DNA from 2 places in the Paenibacillus sp. FSL L8-0663 genome. Region 2 is predicted to be linked to the other one. Evidence: riboswitches for the same ligand, from Rfam matches in the RefSeq annotation. Region 2 holds a riboswitch; the other holds the start of a gene.
The links. Region 2 has a riboswitch for S-adenosylmethionine ahead of metA (homoserine O-acetyltransferase MetA). Riboswitches for the same ligand answer to the same signal wherever they lie in the genome.

Region 1 (4,726 bases), 2.9 Mb from region 2:
CAGAATTTGCGCCAATTTATTGAAGCACTGCGTAAAGAAAATCATCTTAAAATTATAGAGGCACCTGTCGATCCTTACTTGGAGCTGGCTGAGATTCATCGAAGAGTCATTGAGGAAGAAGGGCCGGCACTGCTGTTCACGAATGTAAAAGGAACTCCGTTTCCTGTAGCCAGTAATCTGTTTGGCACGAATCGCCGTGTGGACATGGCTTTTGGCCCGCGCCCAGAGCAACTGATGGATGCGATTGTAGGAGCAACCAAAACATTGTTTCCACCTACACCCAAAGCATTGTGGAATGAACGTGGCCTGATTAAGGACATGCTAAAAGTAGGCCTAAAAACAGTATCTCATAGCGAGGCTCCTGTATTGGGAGTTCGCCGTACAGAGGCTCCGCTGGCACCACTGCCTAAAGTGACCAGTTGGCATGAGGATGGAGGACCGTTTATTACCCTTCCACTCGTGTATACCGAGAAGCCAGGTCAGCCCAAGGATCATAATCTGGGGATGTACCGCATTCAGATTTATGATGATCAGACGACGGGCATTCACTGGCAAATTCATAAAGGCGGCGGTTTCCATTATCATGAAGCGGAGCTACGTAATGAGCCGTTGCCTACGACGATTATCATCGGTGGCCCGCCTGCTCTGATTGCGTCTGCCATTGCTCCAGCACCGGAAAACTTGCCTGAGCTGTTGCTGGCTTCGCTTATTATGGGAGGCAAGCTGCCCATGACAGAGGACCCGCTTGGGGGTCATCGGATTCCAGCAGAAGCAGAATTTGCAATCAGCGGTTATGTGCCACCTCATGAACGCCGTCCGGAAGGCCCGTTTGGCGATCATTTTGGATATTATTCATTACAGCATGATTTCCCTGTATTTCATGTCAAACATATGCATCACCGCAAGGATGCCATTTATCCGGCAACCATTGTAGGTAAGCCTCGGCAAGAAGACTACTACCTCGGTGAGTTTTTGCAACGTCTGCTGTCGCCTGCCTATCCGCTTGTGATGCCTTCCGTCAAGTCCCTGTGGGCGTATGCGGAAACGGGCGTACATGCGCTGGCAGCGGCAGTCGTACGTGAAAGCTACTCCCGTGAAGCGCTTGTATCCGGTTTTACCATTTTGGGTCAAGGTCAATTGTCATTGACCAAGTTCCTGATGCTGACAGATCGAGTCATTGATTTATCTGACTTTAACCTGCTGCTGGAAACCATTCTGGAGCGATTTAATCCAGCAAGGGATTTATTTATTTTCAATCACACGTCACACGATACACTCGATTACACAGGCCGCAAGCTGAATCATGGCAGTAAGGCGATCCTGATGGGAATAGGTGAGCCTGTACGTGAATTGCCTCGTGCCTATGAGGGAGGCGATCTGCCGGGGATTCGTGAAATTGAACCCTATTGCGGAGGTTGCCTCGTCGTATCGGGTGCGTCTTTTGAGCAAGAGCCTGAGCTGGCGGCACGTGTTTTGGAGCGATTAGCTGCGGGTGAGCAAGAGTGGCCGCTCGTTTTCATTGTGGACGATGCCAAAGAAGTCGTTCGTTCTCAAGCCTCGTTCCTGTGGACGGTATTCACTCGCTTTAACCCGGCTACGGATATGTACGCGGACAGCGAAGTGCGTTTGCATCACCTGAACTATAAGCTGCCGATTGTAGTGGATGCGCGTATGAAGCCGGGGTATCCGGATGAGGTGTTACCGCGTGAGGATATTGTTAAGCTTGTAGATCAACGATGGACAAGTTATTTCGCTTGACGCCCTAATTAACCTACAGCCGGATTTTACATTTATAAGGAGGCGTAAGCATGATACGCAAGCTACTGGGTGAGCCGCCACGTGTGAACAAGGGCATCCTGCTAGATGCCATGAATAGCATGTCAGATATGTTGAACCTGCTGGAGCGGCAAATTCAGGCTGGTGGAGATCCGACCCACGATTTTCGGAAGGCGGATATTTTGACACGCGGTCTAATGTCATCCTTGGATGAACTGGAGCAGAGCCATCATGCTGCCGCCTTTTTCCGTATGAAAGTGAAAGCCGGATATGCTGAAGATATGAGTGAGGATGAAAAATCCGACTATGCATTGTATGTTTTCTTTTATAAGGATGGGTTTGTGAGGGTATTTTCCATTTTGGATAAGCTGGGCAACTGGCTGAATGATCTGTATGATTTAAAAACAGGGCAGTATAAGGCGCATTATTCGTATTTTACCGTGTTGCGGCAACTCAAGTATCTCAAAATGCATCCTGTATTGACCGATAATTTAAATGATATCAAGGATACATACAACGATGCCATCAATCGGCTGCGTAAGCGGCGGAATACGGAGATACACTATATGAATACGGAAATGCAGGATGATCTCTGGCAACGACACCGAGCTTTGTATGGAAAAATCCAATTGGAGGACCTCGATCACCATTTGGAAGATTTGCAGCAGGGCTTGGAAATGGTGTGTCGGTCGTTGTCAATCGCCTTTACTTATACTGCGAAACAATGGGAGAACCGGGCAGTACGCCCAAAAATATGATAGAAAATATCCTTTGACAAAGCAATGTAAACTATCTATACTGAAACCTAGTTTCAGAAAAATGCTTGAATTATGTTTTTTTATATAAACTTAACGGACAGCTAAAGCTGGAGTTTAACATATTTTTCTTATCCAGAGAGGTGGAGGGACTGGCCCGATGAAGCCCGGCAACCCGTTCTTTCCCGGTGTAATACACTGGGAGGGAACATGATGGTGCTAATTCCTACAAAACCGCTAGAGTTATAGCGATTTTGGCAGATGAGAAAAGGATCGCAAGGTGGGGCCCTTTTCATTCTGTGAAAGGGGCTCTTTTTTGTATAAATAAATAGCGATTTTATACAATCCTGAGAGATGACAACTGGTAAAAAGGGTAAGGAAGAAGTGAAGGGGGTCGCAGCACGTTGATAGAGCTTAAGCAGTTAACCAAGCATTATGGCAAAGGCAACCGACGCGTTAATGCGCTGTCTGGGTTGAATCTTTCTATACAGCGTGGAGAAATATTCGGAGTGATTGGTCACTCCGGGGCAGGGAAAAGTACATTGATCCGCTGTATTAATTTATTGGAACGCCCTACTTCAGGTGAAGTATGGGTAGACGGGGTAAACCTCACTACTGTGAGTCAATCCCAGTTACAAATGCAGCGCCGAAAAATCGGAATGATTTTTCAGCATTTTAATTTGTTGTCTTCGGCGACGGTATATGACAATATTGCATTTCCGTTGCGGCTGGTAAACACGCCCAAGCAGAAGTTGGACCAGAAGGTTCGTGAACTGTTGGAATTGGTGGGTCTCGAAGAACACAGTGGAAAGTATCCGTCACAGCTCTCAGGTGGACAGAAACAGCGGGTAGGAATTGCGCGGGCGTTGGCTAGTGATCCTCATGTATTGCTGTGTGACGAAGCGACTTCTGCGCTTGATCCACAGACGACGGGGTCTATCCTGAAATTGCTGCTGGATATTAATCAGCGCTTTAATTTGACCATCGTGCTCATTACACATGAAATGCATGTCATTCAAAGCATTTGTGATAAAGTTGGCGTCATTCATCAGGGTGACATCGTGGAGCAAGGTCCGGTGGCTGAGGTATTTTTGAAGCCGCAGCACCAGGTAACCAAGGACTTTATCCAGCGGGAGTCAGAACATCCCGAGGAGTTGCAAGCAGCGATTGCGGCAGCAGGTGAGGGCGAGTCGGCACAGGTGGTGCGTATCTCCTTTTTGGGCAGCAAAACATATGATGCGATTCTGTCGCGTACGGCTCGAAGCACTGGGGTTGATTTTGCGATCTTGCAGGGAACCATATCTACGATTAAAAATGTACCCTATGGTCAGCTAATCGTTCGTTTTGAAGGAAATCATGAGGATATAGAGCATACGCTGCGCGAAGTGTCTGGGCAAGGACTTGATGTGGAGGTGATCGGACAATGAGCGAACTTGATTTTTCACAAGTGAGTTGGGAAGAGCTAGGGAATTCTACTATGGAAACCCTTCAGATGCTCGGTGCATCCGCATTGTTCACCCTCATTATTGGTTTGCCGCTCGGCATATTATTGTTTCTGGCGAGCCGCTCCTCGTTGACTCTGATGAAGGTGATATACATTGTATTATCATTCATCGTTAACATTTTACGTTCCGTGCCATTTATCATTTTGATCGTTGCACTTATTCCTTTTACACGATCGCTGGTAGGTACCTCGACCGGGGTGTTGGGAACCATCCCACCATTGGTTATCGGGGCTGCCCCATTCTTCGCACGTCTTGTCGAAACGTCTCTGCGTGAAGTGGACAAGGGTGTCATTGAAGCCGCACAAGCAATGGGGGCCTCGACAGGACAAATTATCCGGCGTGTGCTGTTACGTGAGGCACTTCCGGGACTGCTAGCCGCATTAACCATTACCGTCGTTACACTCGTATCCTACACGGCAATGTCCGGGATGATCGGGGGCGGTGGACTGGGTACACTGGCTATCAACTACGGCTATTATCGTTATGAAACGGCTGTAATGATCGTTGCGGTCGTGCTGATGGTCGTATTGGTTCAATTGCTGCAAATGGCGGGAGACCGTCTCGTGCGGCATTATACTCGAAAATAGGGAAAACATATAGATATCCTTATTGATCAGGACGTCTGCTCCTGAATATTACAAATTTTTGGAGGGGTAATAACATGAAGAAATGGGTATTGGCTGTATTAAG
Region 2 (4,726 bases):
CAGATCCTGCCCGATCCTCCTCGCATCCTCTATCATTGCAGCTCTCCTCCTTCTACTTCTTGACGTGCCGCTTCCAACGCCGAACGTAAATCTTCAATTAGGTCGTCTGTATGCTCAATGCCTACGGAGAAACGCAACAGCCTGTCATCTACCCCGACTGCATCCCGAATTTCTGCTGGTATGTCCGCATGTGTCTGCACAGCGGGATAGGTCATTAACGATTCCACACCGCCGAGACTTTCCGCAAACGCAATGAGCTTAATGTGACGAAGCAAAGGTTCCACATAACGAGCATCCTTTACTTTAAAGGAAAAGATACCCGTATTTCCGCTGGATTGTTTATTTTGAATCTCACGACCTGGATGGCCTTCTAGAGCTGGATAAAATACTTCCGCCACAGCCGGATGCGTCAGTAAATAGTTAGACAGCACTGTTGCATTATGCTCGTGCCGGTCCATACGCAGCGCTAACGTCTTCATGCCCTTCATTAACTGGTAGCAATCGCTTGGGGAAAGCACTGCCCCTATGGAATTGTGCAGGAATGCAATTTCAGCTGATAGCTCTTTGCCTTTGGTTACGATCAACCCTGCCAGCACATCGTTGTGTCCGCCCAAATATTTGGTTGCGCTATGTACCACAATATCCGCGCCCAGTTCCAATGGCCGCTGGAAATATGGCGTTAGCAGCGTATTATCTACAATGGTAAGCAACTGATGTTGTGATGCCCATTTAGCCACCGCTCGAATATCAGTAATCATCATTAACGGATTTGTAGGCGTTTCTATGAATACAGCTTTGGTATTCGGTCGACATGACTGTTCGAGCGCTTCAAGATCGTTCGTATCCACATAACTGGCTGTCACACCAAATTTAGACAAAATACGCTCCAGCAAACGATACGTCCCGCCATACAGATCCAGCGATACTATGAGATGATCTCCCTGTCCAAACAATGCAAATACCGTTTGCAGCGCCGCCATACCTGAGCTGCATGCAAAGCCTGCATCACCCGATTCAAGTGCAGCAGAAGCCTCTTCCAGTACCTTTCGCGTGGGATTGATCGTCCGAATGTAATCAAATCCTGTGCTTTGACCCAGACGGGGATGGCGGAACGCCGTAGATTGGTAAATCGGGTAATTAACAGCCCCGGTTACTGGCTCTTCTACTGAACCGATTTGTGCCAATCTACTTTCGATTTTCCACTGTTTCTCACTCATATGAATCCTCCTGTTAACTTCCATAGTGGGTGCTATAACCAATCCTGCAAAAATGGATGTCAAAGACTATACTGCTGCGCTACTGCAAGGTGATACTCTACAAAGGTAAACTACATGCTCCTTTTTTAAATCTGGGGCCCGATATCATAAGGTGTTTCTTGGTATACATAATAGTTCAGCCAATTCGAGAATAATAAATTGGCGTGCGCCCGCCAAATTGAGGGGGGGGTGCGCTCAGGATCATCATTAGGAAAATAATTTTTGGGGACTTCAATATCCATTCCTTTGGCTACATCGCGGTCGTATTCCCATTTCAGTGAAAGCGGGTCATATTCAGAATGCCCAGTTACAAAAATTTGTTTACCGTCAAGCGTGGCTACGAGGTACACTCCAGCTTCTTCGGATTCGGATAAAACTTCTAATTCGGCGATATGATCAATATCTTCCCGACGAACCTCCGTATGCCTGGAATGAGGAGCATAAAACAGTTCATCAAAGCCGCGTAACAATTTTACTTTAGGTTTAATCACGGTGTGTGGAAATACACCGAAGCATTTGTAGTCGAGCCCATATTTAGGGACATCGAAATGATGGTATAAGCCTGCCTGTGAGGCCCAACAGATATGCATGGTCGAAGTTACATTCGTTTTCGTCCATTCAAAGATTTGCCGGATTTCCTCCCAGTAGTTCACATCCTCAAACTCAAGCTGTTCAACCGGGGCTCCTGTAATGACCATGCCGTCAAAACGACTGTTCTTGATCTCGTCGAACGTTTTATAGAACATGTTCAAATATTCTTGCGATGTATTTTTGGATACATGAGACTTCATGTGCACCAGCGTGACATCCACTTGCAACGGCGTATTGCCGACCAGGCGCAACAGTTGGGTTTCCGTCGTTTCCTTTGTAGGCATTAAATTCAAAATGGCGATACGCAACGGACGAATATCCTGATGATAAGCCAAGCTTTCATCCATTACGAAAATATTTTCGCCCTCCAGCACTTCCTTAGCAGGTAATGTGTCTGGGATTTTAATCGGCATGTAAACTCACTCCTTGTTCGGTAAGTTTTGCGAAAATCGTCTTGTTGAGATGCCGGGCATATAATAAAAAGACCTTTCTCTGGTTAGAGAAAGGTCATATTTGTATCCATATGCGCCTCTCTCATCTGTCAGGGCAACGCGCTTTGTACAAAGCGCGCGTCCTGCAAGAATTAGCACCGTGCGATTAAAATCGCCGGTTGCCGGGTATCATCGGGCTAGTCCCTCCACCTGCTCTTGATAAGATTTCGCTATATTCATTTTGGGTTCACAAAGTTCTTGTTGTTCACTTTAATGCATCGGCTGGGCTTCGTCAAGATGGGACTTGCAAATTTGTAACCTGCATTCACATTTTGTCTACCTTTTCCATAGGTTAAATCATATCCCTCCTATCGCTGAAGCTCTTGCCACTACTGTTGATTTTGCCCATGATTTTGCGCTTGAAAGGCCGTAGGCCGAGCGTTATACTATACAAGTGCTATTAGGCAAAAATATGGAGCAGTAGTGCAGACTTGAGTGTTTCCTGCGATACTGTGGCAATCTAAAAAAAGAACATTTGAGAGGTGAATCCGGAATGGAAGGCGACCCGAGTCCGAATAGGCGGCGATCCCTGAACAACAGCATAGGAATGACTTCAGCTTGCCGAAAGACGGGACGCCAGGCTCTGCATGCTCCAAAAGCCTCCGGCTTTTGATGAGAGTGCACGCTTACCCGCACCGGCTAACTGGCTAACTGAGTCCATTCCTTATGCTTAAGGTAAACGTATTTCCGTTACGGCGGAGCATAAGGAGTGACGTATATGAAAATCCGTTTGGTCAACAACGGGGTTTTTACCCCTGTCGAAGAAATTGAAATGGCGCTTACTGCACCGGCAGAAGGTTTTTATTGGATTGATGCCGATGTCGATGATTTGGCAGTGCTCCAGCCTTTATTTTCCATGCATGATCTTGCAGTAGAAGACTGTTTGAGTGAAGAAGAACAGCGTCCGAAGATTGAAATTTATGAAAGCCATTATTTTATCGTTGTAAATAGCATTCGTTTTGATGATGAAGAAATATTTTTGCGAGCTTTGAACATTTTTCTCGGCCGCCATTTTATCATTACGGTGACCAAGCAGAAAATCAATGAGCTTCGTACCCTCAAGCCTATGCTGTGGGAGCAAGAAGTCAGCCAGCCTGACCGTTTTATGTATCTGTTGGTCGACTTAATTGTTGACAACTATTTTCTGGTTGGTGACCGGATTGAGGTCCGCATTGAAAAGCTGGAAGAAGATATTCTAATGCATACGAAAAAGTCGCATTTGAACGAAATCATCGGCTTACGCAGTGAGATTCTGTGGCTGAAAAAAGTGTTGGGCCCGCAAAAAGAAGTCATCAATACCCTGAACAAGCGGGATTTGCGGCTCATCGACGATCAATTGCAAAAATATTTTAGCGACATTTATGAAAATGCTGTGAAAATTTCGGAGACTTTCGAAACTTACCGCGACTTGATGGGTAACCTTCGAGAAGCTTATCAATCCAGTATCGCCAACCGTGCCAATGAAATTATGCGTGTGTTTACAGCAATTACGACCGTATTTATGCCATTGACGGTCATTACCGGAATATATGGGATGAACTTCGATAATATGCCTGAGCTTCATACACGTTATGGCTATTTTGTCGTCATTGGTATTATGGTGGCATTAGGCGTCAGTATGTTCTGTATTTTCCGTAAGAAAGACTGGGTTTAAAAATAAAAGGGGAAAAAGTATCGAATTGGATACTTTTTTCTATTTTCAAGCTTGGTCATAAAAAGCAGCAGCCGTGTCCTGTGAGGAACTGGCTGCTGCTTTTTAGTATGTTGGACCCTGAATATACTTTAATACCCATCTTTATCCAACTAGTTCTATATTATCCAACATGTCGGCCGGGTACCTGCTGATGACGAAACCGTATACGGATCAGACGCAGACGCTCATAAATCTGATCCAGTCCTGTTTCGGTTGCCTTTTCTTCCCCATACACTTTCAGCATGACGGGCTTGAGCAACGTATCCCCCAACTCTTCATAAGCAGACCAGATAGCTGCCTGCTCCGCCTCAGATACATTCACCAATTCCTTGTGGATCAGCTTGTCCATATCAATACCGTCTCTATCCAAATGCTCCACAGCTTCAATCATCTCTCTACGATGCAAACCTGTCTTCATTCCGATATGCTCCAGTGAAAGACCGTCCGAAATGCCTTCAATAATCGTTCTAGTTAAGCTGAATTTGTTCAGCTCCTGCCTGTACTGGTTCTCTTTTTGCTTGTATAACCATGACAAAAAAACTTCTTCTTCCAGCGTCTCTGTTACCCAGTTCAACGGAAATGGCGTGGTCCGGTCATTTTGTGTCGTAATAGCCAATAGCTCCGTCCCATATTGCGACACCTTACCCTGACCCATACCAGGCAGCTCCAACAGTTCTTCTTCGGTATGGGGAAGA

Region 1: another riboswitch for S-adenosylmethionine. It lies ahead of MKY75_RS20095 (methionine ABC transporter ATP-binding protein); the one in region 2 lies ahead of metA (homoserine O-acetyltransferase MetA).

Annotation. Positions count from the first base shown of each region.
Region 1 covers NZ_JBBOYM010000001.1:4,550,685-4,555,410, reverse strand. The annotation lists gene MKY75_RS20105 (UbiD family decarboxylase) at 1-1,758, shown strand, start outside; gene MKY75_RS20100 (Cthe_2314 family HEPN domain-containing protein) at 1,809-2,534, shown strand; SAM riboswitch class I at 2,660-2,799, shown strand; gene MKY75_RS20095 (methionine ABC transporter ATP-binding protein) at 2,936-3,958, shown strand; gene MKY75_RS20090 (methionine ABC transporter permease) at 3,955-4,623, shown strand; gene MKY75_RS20085 (MetQ/NlpA family ABC transporter substrate-binding protein) at 4,698-4,726, shown strand, end outside.
Region 2 covers NZ_JBBOYM010000001.1:1,606,947-1,611,672, reverse strand. The annotation lists gene MKY75_RS07300 (aminotransferase class I/II-fold pyridoxal phosphate-dependent enzyme) at 1-36, opposite strand, end outside; gene MKY75_RS07295 (PLP-dependent transferase) at 33-1,217, opposite strand; gene metA (homoserine O-acetyltransferase MetA) at 1,343-2,260, opposite strand; SAM riboswitch class I at 2,379-2,504, opposite strand; gene corA (magnesium/cobalt transporter CorA) at 3,057-3,992, shown strand; gene MKY75_RS07280 (HRDC domain-containing protein) at 4,153-4,726, opposite strand, start outside.